Regions from separate parts of the Marinobacter sp. genome, predicted to be linked through region 3. Evidence: predicted binding sites of a transcription regulator. Region 3 holds the regulator's gene; each other region holds the start of a gene.
What was found. Region 3 encodes sigma-54, which starts transcription at its own class of promoters, with help from an activator protein. Its sites were predicted from a motif close to ANTGGCATNNANNTTGCTNT; they were not measured.

Region 1 (5,090 bases), 570 kb from region 3:
TTCACGCGCTGGAAAACGATCGGGCAACTGGAAGCCCTTGAGGTACACCACCCTTTGTTCCAGGCCACCCTGTTTTTACAGGGCGCCCACCTGGCAAGCTTCAAGCCCCAGGACGAATCTGACTGGCTGTGGATGAGCCCAACCGCCCGCTACGAGCCTGGCCGTGCCATTCGTGGAGGCATTCCGGTCTGCTGGCCCTGGTTCGGTGATCCGGCCCGCAATGCGCCGGAAGTTCGCAAGCGCATCCATACCGACAAAGCCCACGGGTTTGCCCGCACCGCGCTCTGGAAACTGGAAGATGTCCGGGAGAACGCCCACGAGGTAGAAATCAGCCTGTCACTGGATGCCAATGAAGATTTCAGTGATGTCTGGGCCGGCCACGCACTCGCCCTGCTCACCTTCAGCTTTTCCATCCGGGGCTGCCAGCTGGCGCTGACCACCACAAATCTGGGCAACGATCCCCTGGCCTTTACCCAGGCGCTCCATACCTATTTACCCACCAGCGACATAACCCGCACTCGAGTACTGGGCCTGGGCAACAGCCAGTACATCGACACCCTGGATAACTGGGAATACCGCAACCAGGAGGGGCCGGTGTACTTCGAGGGCGAAACTGACCGGATCTACGAAAGCGGCGAGACCCTGACCATCGTGACACCCCGAACTGGCCGCAAACTCTCCGCGGTGGGCAGCGACTCAACCGTCGTCTGGAACCCGGGCCCTGCGAAAGCGGCAAAACTGTCGGATTTTCCCGATACGGCCTGGCAGTCCATGCTGTGCGTCGAAACCGCCAATGCCGCCAGCGATTACCGGGTGCTAAATAATGGGCAAAGCCACACATTGGGCGTATTCATCGGAAGGAAATCATGAGCCTGGCATCGTTTCTCAAAACCCGACTGGTTCCCGCGGAACTGGACGAGCATATCAACCGCATCCGCAAACCCATCGGGAGCCTGGGCTACGATCCGTGGGGCTACAACAACGAAGCCATGAAATACGGGCTTTCGCTCACCAAACAGATTTACGAGAAATACTTCCGGGTACAGGCGCACGGAGTAGAAAACATTCCCGCCGAAGGCCCGGTGCTGATTATCGCCAACCACAGCGGGCAACTGCCGATCGACGGCCTGCTGATTGGCTATGCCCTCGCCTCCAGGGAAAAAGATGCCCGCATTCCAAGGGCAATGATTGAACGCTTTTTTCCGACCGTGCCCTGGCTGGGCAACCTGTTGAATGAAGTGGGCGCTGTGCTGGGCGACCCGGTCAACTGCGCCAAGATGCTCGCCAACAACGAAGCCGTCATTGTGTTCCCAGAGGGCGTGCGAGGATCCGGCAAACTCTACCAGGACCGTTACCAGCTAAAGCGGTTTGGTAACGGCTTCATGCACCTGGCCATGAAGTACAAGGCGCCAATCGTGCCCGTGGGTGTGGTGGGCTGCGAAGAAACCATCCCGGCCATCGCCAACATCAAGCCCCTGGCAAAGGCCCTGGGCATCCCCTACGCTCCGGTTGCCATGCCCGTGGTGCTGCCGGCAAAGGTACACCTGAACTTCGGAGCCCCGATGTACTTTGACGATCTGGAAATCCCCGAAGAACAGGTCACCGATCGAGTGGAGAAGGTAAAGGCCGAGATCAGCCGGCTGATCGACAAGGGACTGAGCGAAAGGAAAAGGCTTTTCTGATGACCGAACAACCCAGACCGCACATTCTGATTACCGGCGCCGCTGGCGCCCTCGCCCAACAGGTCATCGAACAGCTCAGGGATACCTGCGACCTGGTCGCCGTGGATTTCCGGGAACAGGTCTACCTGGGCGACGACATCCCGAGCTACTGCATCGATTTCAACAAGCGGGTATTCGAGGACCTGTTCCGGCGCTACCAGTTTGATGGCGTAATCCACATGGGCCGGATCATGTCCAGCCAGCTCACCCGTATGCGGCGCTACAACGCCAATGTGATGGGCACCCAGAAACTGCTGGACCTGAGCCACAAGTACGGCATCAAGCGTGTGGTGGTGCTCTCAACGTTTCACGTATACGGTGCCGTAGCCTACAACCCCGCGCTCATTGATGAAGCGGCGCCGCTCAAGAGCGCCGGACTTAGTGCCGACCTCATTGATTCCGTGGAGCTGGAAAACCTGGCCAACATTTACCTGTGGCGCTACCCGGAGCTGAACATCACCATTCTGCGCCCCTGCAACATCGTGGGCCCGGGCGTGCGCAACACCATCAGTACCCTGCTGGCCAGCGAACGCGCGCCGGTGCTGGCGGGCTTTTCGCCGATGATGCAGTTTATCCATATCGACGATATGGCCGATGCCATTGTACTGGCGTATAAAAAACCGACACGTGGCGTGTACAACGTGGCGCCGCAGGACTGGGTGGCGTACCAACACGCGCTCAAGCTTTGCGGCTGCAAAAGGATTCAGGTGCCCTCCATCCCACCGATGATTCCGAAGATGATACTTGGCACCTTGAAGTTGAAGAGTTTTCCGTCCTATCTGATGGCGTTCTTCAAGTACCCGGTGGTGATTGACGGACGGGCGTTTGTTAATGAGTTCGGTTTTGAGCCCAAGCGGCCGCTGAAGGAGATTTTCCGGTTTTATCGGGAGAATAAGAGGCCGGTTTGATCAAACTGTTCAATTTTCGATACATCACACAATGATGAGCGTCACCTTTCTTTACACATCATCAATGCGGTCGGAATTGTTCTATTTCTAAACAGGAGGTTAGGGAATCTGGAATGGTACGTGCTTAGCCCTATGTGTTCATTTGACAAACCAGAAAGGCAGGTATGGATCATGTCCAAGATAAGACGTATTGGAACCGCTCTCGGGCTGGCAGCGTTGGTGGTTTCTCCCTTCGCCTCAGCGAACTTGCTTGAAAACGGCAGTTTTGAGCAGGCCCTGACTCTGAATCAGGACGGCGGAGGATGGGGCTATTTTGACCCAAGCGATGTCGACGGATGGTCAAGCGACACCAACGACATCGAGATCTGGAACTCCGGCTACAATGACGTTGATGCTCAGGACGGCACCCGCTTTGCAGAGCTGAACGCTCACCCGAATACGACCGGAAGCGCATTTACGCTGTTTCAGGATTTTGACACAGTCGCGAACGAGAATTACCACTTGACTTTTGCCTACAGGGCGAGGGTTGGTCAGGAGTCGTTCAACGTTACGGTTGCCGATCTCGATATGGATATAATCAACTTCGACACCGGCGTCTGGACCCTGTTTTCGGGCATGTTCACCGCATCCAGCGAATCTACCAGACTGATGTTCACCTCAATCAACCCGGATACTGAAACCCTCGGAAATTTCCTCGATAACGTTTCCGTTGTTGCCAAGGTGCCCGAGCCCGGAACCCTCGCGCTTCTGGGGCTTGGCTTGGCTGGGCTTGGGATCGCGCGCAGACGCAAGAGCTGACACTGACCCTAAAGCAATATAAGCCAGCGCTTAAAACCCGCTGGCTTTTTTACAAATGAGTTACCCTGACTTTCAAACAAAGCTATTCTTGGCAGGGAACTTTCATTTTTTTGGGGCATTGAAGCATGTTCAGCAACATGGACGTACTCAGCTACTCGTTGGCAGCGATTACGTTCGGGCTCCTGGCGGTACTGGTTGCAACACGATATCTTCGGCGCGGCGTCGATCGGGCGCTGGCACTTGCAGCTGCTGTAACCGCAATCTGGGCATCATCACTCGTCAGCCAAAGCCTCTGGGGATACCCTGGCTTCAATATCCGGTATCTTATCGAATTGATCCGGGACGCAGCCTGGATCTACCTGCTGTTTGCGTTACTCAAAGACGGTCTCAGGGAAAACAGGCTTACGGGCAGGGTGAAGCAGGTTCTTGGCGCCGGTGCGGCAACGCTGCTGGTGATTTTGCTGGGGATCGGACTTGCCGAGAATTTCGCCGGAATTAACGTCGCTACTGGCAAAGTCAAGCTGCTTGGCCAGATAGGACTCTCGCTCCTCGGCTTATCTCTGGTAGAACAGATCTGGCGCAATTCACCAAGCTTTGGGCGCTCAAGCATAAAGTATATCTGTATTGGTGTAGCCACCATTTTTGCTTTTGATTTCTTTATGTATGCAGACGCGCTGCTGTTCGGTCACGTTGCTGACCCTTTCTGGAACGCGCGCGGCTTTGTCAATGCCCTGCTTACGCCGCTTTTCGCCGTCAACGTAATTAATACACGGAAACAGCCCGTGGACTTTCAGCTGTCCAGGTCCGCCGTTTTCCACGCGGGTACACTTTTGTTTGCTGGTGGCTACCTGCTGTTCCTGGCGCTTGGGGGATATTACGTACGTGTACTCGGTGGCGACTGGGGAGACGCCCTTCAGGTTCTGTTCTTCACCATCTCCCTGGTTTTCCTGACAACACTCCTGTTGTCCCGGCGCATTCGCTCCAAACTCATGGTGCTCATCAGCCAGAACTTCTTCGATTATAAATACGACTACCGGGAAGAATGGCTAAAAATGACACGGGAACTGGCAGATCTGAGTGACGACCCTCCTCTGCCCCACCGGGTTATCCGGATGCTGGCAGGACTGGTGGAGAGCAATGCTGGAGCAATTTGGCTCATTGGCGAGCAGGATGCCTATGTGTTGAAGGCGGCCGTCAATCTCTCGATGCCGAAGTACACCATGATAGACAGCGATTCAGAGATTGTTCGATTTTTTCGGGATCGCGAGTGGATTGTAGACCTTCACGAATATAAATCAGATCCCGTGAGCTACAATCTGCTTGAAATTCCGGATGCCATTGCCAAGACACCCGACGGATGGCTCATTATTCCGCTTTACCTGGGTAATGAACTGTATGGAATAGCCCTGGTCGGCAATCCCTATGCCCGAGTGGAACTGAACTGGGAGAACTTTGACCTCATCAAGGTAGTCGCCCGGCAGACCTGTAACCTGCTGGCGCAGGCCGATGCCCAGAACCGTCTGTCGCGAGCCATGCAGTTCGAGGCCGTAAGCAAAGCCTCAGCATTCATGGTTCACGACCTCAAAACCGTCATTGCGCAACTTTCATTGCTGGTGAAGAATGCCCCCAAACATCGCAATAATCCGGCCTTCATTGATGACAT
Region 2 (5,090 bases), 1.1 Mb from region 3:
TGGTACCGCCATACTTCAGGGCAACTTCCGACATCTCGTTGAAGTAGTGATTCAGTAGCTCGGTCAGGGCCTCGGGTTCCATTTCCTCGGACAGTTCGGTGAAGCCCTTGATGTCCGAAAAGAACACCGCCAGTTTCTTGCGCTGGGTTTCCAACCGCACATCCCGCTCGCCAGTAAAGATGGACTGCCAAACCTGAGGCGAGAGGTATTTGGAAAGCTTGTGGGAGAGTGCGATGGACTGCTCCCGCTGGTTCTGGATCTGGGTTTTTGCCAGCATCAGCGCACGTGCCTGTTGGTGGGAATAATAGGCGGTGACGCAAATATATATGCCGGTTGAGAGAATCGACACAATGCTGGTGAGCAGGGGCGAATGTGGCCCGTCTGCCGGGCCGAGGATAGCGACAGAGCCAGCAATGGCGGCGGCCATGAAAACGGTGCCCATAAGCCACTGGCGGATGCCCCCGACAATCAGGCAGCTGAACATCAGCATCAGGGCGACTGCCAGGGATGGGATGACGATCAGCCCGATGCAGCCAATAAACGCGCCGCCAACAACGCAATCAAAAATCAGCATCTTCTGGCGAATGCGTGGGGAATTTCTCAGGAACGTTCGGCGGGTGAGGGCGTGGGCGATATGTGGCCAGGTCAGGGCACCGGCCACAAGCCAGAGGAGCCATTGGGGAAATGCACCCTGCAGAACACCGGTTACGATAATGGCGGCGGTTGAGGTATAGGCCAGAACCCGGCCGTTGTAATCGGGCATTGGGGGAATCGCAATCGGGTTGCCTGACGCCTCGGACGCCAGGGACCTGCCAGCTGAGCTGCTGGCGCTGCGAAGGTCTGCCGGGGCGCTCATCATTTCAGAAACGGATCCTGCCAATGAGCATGTCACGGAACATGACCCAGTCGCCCATCAGGCTGTACAGTGGGTACTTGAAGGTGGCAGGGCGGTTCTTCTCAAACTTGAAATGACCCACCCAGGCAAAACCATAGCCGATGACCGGCAAGGCCAGAAGCCACAAAAGCTTGCCTGTAGTCAGTGCCCACAAGGCCACGATCAGAACCAGCAGGCTGCCGGCAAAGTGCAGACGGCGACAGGTAACGTCGCTGTGCTCTTCAAGGTAGTAAGGATAGAATTCGGAAAAGTTGTTGAAGGTTTGCTGGTTGCTCATTGTGTTGCCACTCACCGTTGTACGACCGCGTCATTTATAATTGTTGGTAGACCCGACTACGACTAAAGGTTAACAGCATTACGTACAAGCCACAATTCACGGCAGGGAATTGTATTCGTACCTATTTTTCCAACTCATCAGAATAGCGATCAGACAGCGAGCAGATATGACAGCAGTTACCGATTTTCTCCTCAATCGTTCGTCAGAACCCAGGCTGGAGTCGCCGGCGCCGGACCCGACAACCCTCGACCGGGCTTTTGCCTGTGCCGCCCGCGCGCCTGATCACGCGCTGCTGAGGCCCTGGCGCTACCTGGTCGTGGAGGGCGAAGGACTGGAAGCCCTGGGCGAACTGTTTGCCTCTACCTGTGCCAACAACAGCGACGAGAAAGAGATCGAGAAGCTCAGGCGTGCCCCTCTTCGCGCGCCGATGGTGATTGTCGGTATCGCGTCGCCGAAAACGCATCCGAAGGTACCTGAAATCGAGCAGGTGATGTCGGCCGCAGCCGGCATGAGTTTTATTGAGATTGCCCTGCAGGACGCCGGGTACGGCGTTATGTGGAGAACGGGCGGTGTTGCGTACCATTCTTCTGTTCACGCCGGGCTGGGACTGGAAGAGCATGAGCTGATCGTCGGCTTTCTCTACACCGGAACAGTCTCCGCTTCCAAGCCGGCTGTTCCCCGGCCGGGAGTTGATGAGTTCGTGCGTCATTGGCCCTGATCTTTTGATCGAACGCCCCCGGTCCGCGCCGGGGGAAGCAGCTTGCCGCTTTTTCCTGCCCTTTCCTTACTCGCTTTGCCCTGACCGTTAATGCACCACTGGTCAGGGCCCGCCAATACTCGCTTTCCTGACAAATTCACACCACACCTGAATTCTGGCATCCAGCTTGCTTTAGTCCTGTCAAAGAGCACAGCCGGCAAAAACAGGTCGGCATACTGGTGCAGTTTTCGGGAGGCAACATGGCAATTACGTTCGATTCGGCTCTGGGCATTCACCAACACGCGGTTGAAGCGCGGGTTAAACGTGCCGAAGTTCTGGCAAACAACCTGGCGAACGCTGATACCCCGGGATTCAAAGCCCGCGACCTGGATTTTCAGGCGATGATGCAGAGGGCCCAGGAGCAGGTCAGCGGATTCCAGATGGCCAAAACGCATGATGCGCACATGGATACCTCCCTCTCGGCCTCGGAAAGCGATCTGATGTATCGGGTACCTCACCAGCCGTCGGTTGACGGCAATACCGTGGACGCCCAGCAGGAGCAGACCCGCTTCATGCGCAACGCCATGGATTTCCAGGCCAGTTTCCAGTTTCTGAACAGCAAGTTCAGCGGTTTGACCAAAGCCATTAAAGGCGAGTAAGCCGCAGTCACAGGGTTAGCGAAGGAGAGTTTTCATGTCACTTGGCAGCATTTTTGATATCGCCGGTTCCGGCATGACCGCGCAATCACTGCGGCTGAACACAACCGCGTCCAACATCGCCAATGCGGAGACAGCGAGCTCCAGCACCGGCGAAACCTATCGGGCCAGAAAGCCGGTTTTCTCGGCCATTCAGCAGTCCCTGATGAATCCGGGGCAGGGCGGTTTGCCGATGGCGGCCGATGAGGGCCCGGGTGCCGGTGTCAGGGTGGAAGGTATCGTTGAAAGCGATGCGGAGCTGCAGATGCGTTACGAGCCACATCATCCGGCGGCCAACGAGGACGGTTACGTCTACTACCCCAATGTGAATGTGGTTGAAGAGATGGCGGACATGATGTCGTCGTCCAGAAGTTTCCAGATGAATGTGGATGTCATGAATACAGCCAAGTCCATGATGCAGCGCATTCTGACTCTCGGTCAGCAGTAACAGGGTGAGGAGCACAACATGACTGCAGTAAATGCAACAGACGCGTCGGATGTTCTGAGCCAGTACCAGCTGAAGCAACAGAATGGCGGCCAGGGCACCAGCGAGCTGGGCCGGAATGAGTTCATGGAACTGATGCTGGCGCAGTTGAAAAATCAGAATCCGTTGGAGCCACAGGACAACGGCGAATTTATTTCCCAGCTGGCGCAGTTCAGCTCGCTGGAGGAGATGCAGAATCTCTCCGGAACGGTTGAGGATGTGGTCGGGCAGTTCCGATCCACCCAGGCGCTCCAGGCCTCGGCCATGGTGGGTAAAACCGTACTTGCGCCCTCACAGATCGGGATCCTGGGTGCCGAAGGTGAGATTACCGGAACCATTGAAGTGCCTGCCTCTACGGGCGGCCTGCGCCTGTCTATCGAAGGACAGAATGGTGAGCGGGTGCGGCAGATTGATATGGGCAGCAGCCAGGCAGGTGTTGTGTCCTTCCGCTGGGACGGCCAGGACGGTAACGGCAATCCCTTGCCGCCGGGCCCCTACCGCATTGTGGCCGAGGCTTCCTATCCGGATGGGCCCCAGCAGCTGGGCACGATGGTGAGCGCCAATGTGGACAGCGTATCCCTGGGCCAGGGCGGCTCGATAACCCTGAATCTTGCGGGCATGGGCTCCATTGCCCTGTCTGATGTGAAACAAATTAACTGAGACCGGTGAAACACCAAGGGGTGAACCATGGCATTTAATACAGGTTTGAGCGGCCTTCGTGCGGCATCGGTGGATCTGGACGTCACCGGCAACAACATTGCGAACGCCAGTACTGTTGGCTTCAAGGGCAGCAAGGCCCAGTTTGGCGACCTCTACGCCAGCGGCTTCCTGAGCGCAGGCACCAACCCGATCGGTGACGGTGTAAGGGTTCAGGATGTAAAGCAGTCCTTTGGCCAGGGCAATATCAGCTTCACTGACAACGGCCTGGACATGGCGATCAGTGGCGATGGCTTCTTTATTCTTAACAACGGTGGCGAGATTCGCTACTCCCGGGCGGGGCAGTTTGGTATTGATAAGGAAGGCTATGTAACGAATAACCAGAACATGCGGGTGCAGGGCTATACCGCAGACGAAGACGGCAATCTATCCGGGATTCGCGGGGATCTTCAGATTGAGACGGATAACCTGGCGCCGCGTCGCACGACCAATCTGGATTCCGACCTGAACCTGGACTCAAGAGAGTCTGTTCTGGAAACCCGCGTGAGAGATATCGGGCCGTTGACGCTTGCGTCGATTCAGGGTGAGAGCTTTGATGTGCAGTATTCGGACGGCTCGCCGGACTTCAACGTGGCTATTGACCCCACCGCGAGCGCCCGTGAGGCGGCTTCCACCATCAACGATGCCTCTGGATTAAGTGCCTCTGCCACAACAACGGCGACGTTTGACGGTACACCGGCTCTTGATGATGCTTTCATTACCGGAGCCAGTTCTTTCTCCTTCAGTCTCGATATTAATGGTTCGCCGTTGACACTGGATACCTCCAACATCAATTCGCTTCAGGATCTGGTGGATTCCATCAACAATTCCTCTGAAACCGCAATTTCGGCATCTCTAGTGGACGATGGGTCTGGTAGTAATGATGTCCTGCGCGTAATTCATAATCAGGGTGAAACACTGGATTACACCTTTGCAGATGGAAATGGAAACGGCGATACGGGCACCGTTGAGGGAGATATAAATGTTACCGCTGACCGAACGGTAGCTGGCATTACATCAACTACTGCCGATAATGATTTTGAGGTAGCCTTCAACGCGTCTCCGATTCGCGTTACCAACCAATTCAATCCTCTGGATCAGCGCACCTATAACCACGCCACATCCACCACGGTTTACGACAGCCTGGGTAACTCTCATGAACTGACACAGTTCTTCGTGAAAAACCCGTCTCCGGGTAATGGTGTTGGGGTGAGTGAGTGGTCGGTCTATGCCCAGATTGATGGCGAATTTGTGGGCGGAACCGACGTGACACCGTATACGGCCCGGTTTGACCAGGACGGTGCTTTACAGTCTATTGATGGCGACCCAAGCGGTGAAATTCTGAT
Region 3 (5,090 bases):
ACTTCCCGCACGGTGGAAGCGGGGTTGGATACCAGCATTTTGGTAATGGGCAGCATGCCAATGAAATCATCCCGCCGGCTGACCACGATCAGGCTGTCGGTCATGGGTGGCAGGGTGCGGTGCCTGCGCAGGTAACGCAGTACAACGTCAATGCTGATGTCCGGGCGCACCGTAATGGTGTCCGTGTTCATCAGGCCGCCTGCGGTGTCCTCCGGATAGGAGAGCACTTCCTCCACCCGCTGGCGGTCCTGCTCGTCCATGGTGTCCAGTACTTCCTGGATCACCGTGTCCGGCAGTTGCTGCAGCAAGTCGGCCAGGTCGTCCGACTCGAAATCCTCGATAATATCCGCCAGTTCTTGGGCGTTCAGCTGGCTCAGGAAGTAACCACGGATATCGTCGCTCAGGTACTGGAGGACTTCCCCTTCCAGCTGCTTGTCGACGAGGTTCCACAGCAGGGCACGCTGCCGGGGCGGGGAGGATTCCAGCAGATGGGCAATATCACTGGGGCTCAGGCCACCGTTCAGGATGCGGGCAACCTGCTTCAGTGCGCCACTGTCCAGGGCTTCGCTCAGGGAGCGAAGGCGCTGGCGGGCCTGGCTTTTTTCCAGAATATCGGTCATGAATCACCCGGCGTCAGAAAACGCCTGTATTATAGCGGAGTTAGGCGCTATCGGTGAGAAAGAGTTGTAGGTGAATGCCGTACGGAAGGGGGATTACTCGCCCTCGCCGAAATAGTCGTTGATCAGTTCAACCAGTGCCTCAACGGCCTGTTCCTCGTCCGGACCGTCGGCAATTAGCTCCACATCGGTTCCCTGGCTGGCTGCCAGCATCATCACCTGCATGATGTTCTTTGCGTCCACATCCCGGCCCTTGCCGCTTATTCGCACGCTGCTATCAAACTCGGACGCCGTGGCAACCAGCTTTGCGGTGGCGCGCGCATGCAGGCCCAGTTTGTTGATAATGGTAATCGGGCGGCGAATCATGGTGCGATCAGATCTCTTCCCGGGTCTGCAGGTGTGGCAGTTCGGTATGGCGCACCTGCACATTGTTGTAACGTTGCCGGAAGTGCTCACCCAACTGCTCGCACACATACACCGACCGGTGCTGGCCGCCGGTACAGCCAATGGAAATGGTCATATAGCTTCGGTTGCTGTCTGCGAAGGAAGGCAGCCAGGTATCCAGAAATGCCTTCAGATCATCAATCATTTTCCGGCTTGCCGGTTCTTTTTCCAGAAATTCGATCACTGGCTGATCCGTACCCACGTATTTCCGGAGGCTCGTATCCCAGTAGGGGTTCGGCAGGCATCGGACATCGAATACGTAATCGGAATCCAGCGGAACACCGTGTTTGAAGCCGAACGACTGGAATAGCAGGGCCAGTTCCTGGTCTTTCCGGCCAACCACCCGTTGCTTCACCATGTCCCGGAGTTCGTACATGGACATGCCCGTGGTGTTCACATACAGGTCGGAAAGCTTGGAGAGCGGCTCAAGAAGCTTCTTCTCGCTGGTAATGGCTTCCCGCAGGGAGGTCCTGTCGTCACTCAGCGGATGCTTTCTGCGGGTGGCATGGAAACGCTGAAGCAGAGACTGCTCGTCGGCATCCAGGAAGATAATTTCAACGGTAACCCCGGTCTCCTGAAGGCGTCGGTAAATTTCTTCGAAATTGGCCAGTTCACCGGAAAGGTTGCGGGCATCGATACTGACGGCCATCTTGCCCAGCCGGCCAGGCTTGGTCTGGCTGGCCGCTTCCCGGGTGAGGGGGAAAAGCAGGCCAATGGGAAGATTGTCGATACAATAGAACCCGAGGTCCTCCAGCACATGAAGCGCGGTACTCTTGCCTGAACCAGACCTGCCACTGACGATGATCAGCTTCATGACCAAACTACCTCCACTGCAATGAATATCAGCCGCCTGAGGCGGTCATGCGCTGGTACAGCGTGCTGGCGTCCTCGCATTGCCGGAGGCGATCACAGAACGACCGCTCATTGAACTTCTCCGCCAGTTGGCTCAGCAGCTCCAGGTGTTCGCTGGTTGCCTCTTTTGGGACGATCAGGGCAAAAATCAGATCCACCGGCTGATTGTCGATAGCATCGAATTCAACGCTTTCTTCAAGCGTCATCAGTACGCCCACCACGTGATCAAGGCCTTCCAGGCGGCAGTGGGGAATGGCGATTCCCTGGCCAATGCCGGTGCTGCCCAGGCGCTCACGGGAAATCAGGTTGTTGAAAAGCTGGGTCTCGCTGAGCGTGTTGTCCTGATGGTTTATCTGCTCGGCAATAAACTCCAGGGCCCGTTTCTTGCTGGACGCAGCTACCCTGCAGAGGGTGAGCTCCGGCGCAAGAATGTTGTCTATGGTCAGGGATGTGTCGCTCATGGATCGACTGCGTTTCCGTTAAAAAAAAGGCTGCGACATGTTGCTCATGTCGCAGCTCGATTAGATGAATTGCATGAAAACAGCCAGTTAGCGAGAGCCGTTTCCGTGCATCCGGTCTACATTCTTTTCCTTGTGCTTGAGAATCTGGCGGTCCAGCTTGTCGATGAGGGCATCGATGGCTGCGTACATATCCTCGTTTTCTGCCTTTGCGTGAATCTCACCACCAACCACATGCAACGTGGCTTCCGCAATCTGACGCACCTTTTCCACTTCCAGGGTCACCTGGCAGTTACTGATGTGGTCAAAGTGACGCTCGAGCTTTTCGAACTTCTCGGAAACATAATCCTTCAGTGCGGGAGTCAGTTCTACGTGATGGCCTGAAATATTGAGTTGCATAGGCGTCTCCTGTTGTCATCATGCCGGCTCCCGGGAGCCGGTCTGGGTGCTGGCGCATTGTGCGCCGGCGAATACGGTGTTGCGTCCCGCCCCGGGGTATTCAAACCAGCCGCTTGCGCTCGTTGGACGGCGGAATGTGCATGGCCTCCCGGTACTTGGCAACGGTGCGTCGCGCAACCTTGATTCCCTGTTCCCCTAGCATGGCTGCAATTTTACTGTCGCTCAACGGCTTTTTGGGCGTTTCCGCCGCAATCAGTTTCTTGATCATCGCGCGTATGGCCGTGGAGGAGCATTCTCCACCCTCGTCAGTGCTGACATGGCTGGAGAAGAAATACTTCAGCTCGAAAATGCCCCGGGGCGTATGCATGTATTTCTGGGTGGTTACCCGTGAAATCGTCGATTCATGCATTTCTACCGCCTGGGCGATGTCCGAGAGGATCAACGGCTTCATGGCTTCCTCGCCGTGATCCAGGAATCCCTGCTGGTGCTCGACAATACGGGTCGCCACTTTCAGCAGGGTCTCATTGCGGCTCTGCAGGCTCTTGATAAACCATTTGGCCTCCTGCAACTGATCACGCAGGTAGGTGTTGTCTGCACTGCTGTCCGCACGCCTTATAAGTGAAGCATAGCTGGCATTGACCCGGATGCGTGGTGCAATTTCCGGATTCAGTTCAACGCGCCAGCGGCCATTGTGCTTGCGAACGATGACATCCGGAATGACGTAGTCGGGTTCGGCGCGGTCAATGACGTCACCCGGCCGCGGGTTCAGACCGGTGATCAATGCCAGGACTTCCCTGAGCTGATCCTCTTTCAGGCGGCTGCGGCGCAGCAACTGTGCGTAGTCCCGGTTGCCCAGCAGGTTAATGTAATGGGTGATCACCAGTCGCGCCTGGGCCAGCCAGGGCGTGTCTGGCGGCAGCTGGTTGAGCTGGATCAGCAGGCATTCCTGAAGGTCCCGGGCAAACACACCGGGCGGATCAAAGTGCTGCAGGCGGTGCAGGACGGCCTCCACTTCATCCAGTTCAAGAGGGTCTTCCTCGTTCTCATCCAGCAGTCCGGCGTGGATTTCCTCCAGCGGGCTGGTGAGATAGCCCCGCTCATCCACCGCGTCCATCAGGGCATGGGCAATGGCCTGGTCCCGTTCACTCAGCGGGGTCAGATTGAGCTGCCATTCCAGGTGATCCTGAAGTGTTTCGGTGGGCGAGTTTCGGGTTTCGAAATCGTGATCGTTTTCGTCGTCATTGCGGGCGGCCGGGGCGGGTGCAGACTGGTATATGTCGTCCCAGGCAGTGTCTACCGGCAGGTCGTCCGGAATGTTGTCCGGGATGTCGTTTTCAGAAGACCAGTCCGGGCCGTTTTCCGATTCGTCCCAGTCGCTGGACGGTTCCGGCGCGGTTTCAGCAGCTGATTCGGTGGCGTTGGCTTCGCGCTCATCGTTCTCTGTAGCTGCATCGTTCTGATCGTCGTCCTCGGAAGTCTCCAGCATTGGGTTTGATTCCAGTGCCTGCTGGATTTCCTGCTGGAGGTCGAGGGTGGAGAGCTGGAGAAGCCGGATAGCCTGTTGCAGCTGGGGCGTCATGGTCAGGCTCTGACCCAGCTTTAACTGTAAGGAGGCTTTCATAACCATGGTTCAGGATCCGTCACTCATCAGCGCTTTGTGTCATAAGTCGTGAAAAAATCTATATATGCCGGTTACTTGCCGTAGTTTTATTTTACCCTAGCAAGTTCTTTGCCGAGTTTACTTGCTACAGATCATCAAAACAATGAGCCATTCGGTGTCACAGCCTGAATTCGTCGCCCAGGTAGACTTCCTTGACTTGCTGGTTGGCCAGGATCGCATCGGCATTGCCAGAGGCGATGATATGGCCGCCGGACACAATGTAGGCGTTTTCGCAGATGTCCAGGGTTTCTCGCACGTTATGATCGGTAATCAATACTCCGATACCTTTGTCCCGCAGGTGCCGGATGATGTGCTTGATATCACTGACGGATATGGGGTCGACACCGGCGAAGGGTTCATCCAGAAGAATGAAGGCCGGTTCCATGGCCAGCGCCCGGGCAATCTCTACCCGTCGCCGTTCACCGCCGGACAGGGCCATACCAACGCTGTCCCGGATGTGGGTTATGTGGAACTCCTCCAATAACTCCTCGAGTTTTTTCTCCCGCTCGGCCTTGCCCATACCCTGGCGGGTTTCGAGGATGGCCATGATATTGTCGCGTACCGACAGTTTGCGGAACACCGAGGCTTCCTGGGGCAGGTAACCAATACCCTGGCGGGCTCGGCCGTGCATGGGCAGGGGCGTAATATCCCGGCTGTCGA

Region 1: the regulator sigma-54 is predicted to act here: its motif matches at 2,742-2,761, upstream of ACO06L_RS04360 (PEP-CTERM sorting domain-containing protein).
Region 2: the regulator sigma-54 is predicted to act here: its motif matches at 2,044-2,063, upstream of flgB (flagellar basal body rod protein FlgB).

What each region holds. Positions count from the first base shown of each region.
Region 1 covers NZ_OZ245935.1:955,139-960,228, forward strand. Annotated here, with positions in the region: gene ACO06L_RS04345 (D-hexose-6-phosphate mutarotase) at 1-870, shown strand, start outside; gene ACO06L_RS04350 (lysophospholipid acyltransferase family protein) at 867-1,682, shown strand; gene ACO06L_RS04355 (SDR family oxidoreductase) at 1,682-2,629, shown strand; gene ACO06L_RS04360 (PEP-CTERM sorting domain-containing protein) at 2,801-3,427, shown strand; gene prsK (XrtA/PEP-CTERM system histidine kinase PrsK) at 3,553-5,090, shown strand, end outside.
Region 2 covers NZ_OZ245935.1:439,777-444,866, forward strand. Annotated here, with positions in the region: gene ACO06L_RS02045 (adenylate/guanylate cyclase domain-containing protein) at 1-763, opposite strand, end outside; gene ACO06L_RS02050 (Mpo1-like protein) at 861-1,172, opposite strand; gene ACO06L_RS02055 (nitroreductase family protein) at 1,339-1,890, shown strand; gene flgB (flagellar basal body rod protein FlgB) at 2,130-2,528, shown strand; gene flgC (flagellar basal body rod protein FlgC) at 2,563-3,012, shown strand; gene ACO06L_RS02070 (flagellar hook assembly protein FlgD) at 3,031-3,708, shown strand; gene ACO06L_RS02075 (flagellar hook protein FlgE) at 3,736-5,090, shown strand, end outside.
Region 3 covers NZ_OZ245935.1:1,520,248-1,525,337, reverse strand. Annotated here, with positions in the region: gene mgtE (magnesium transporter) at 1-620, opposite strand, end outside; gene ACO06L_RS06940 (HPr family phosphocarrier protein) at 714-983, opposite strand; gene rapZ (RNase adapter RapZ) at 991-1,875, opposite strand; gene ptsN (PTS IIA-like nitrogen regulatory protein PtsN) at 1,904-2,374, opposite strand; gene hpf (ribosome hibernation promoting factor) at 2,462-2,770, opposite strand; gene ACO06L_RS06920 (RNA polymerase factor sigma-54) at 2,871-4,391, opposite strand; gene lptB (LPS export ABC transporter ATP-binding protein) at 4,549-5,090, opposite strand, start outside.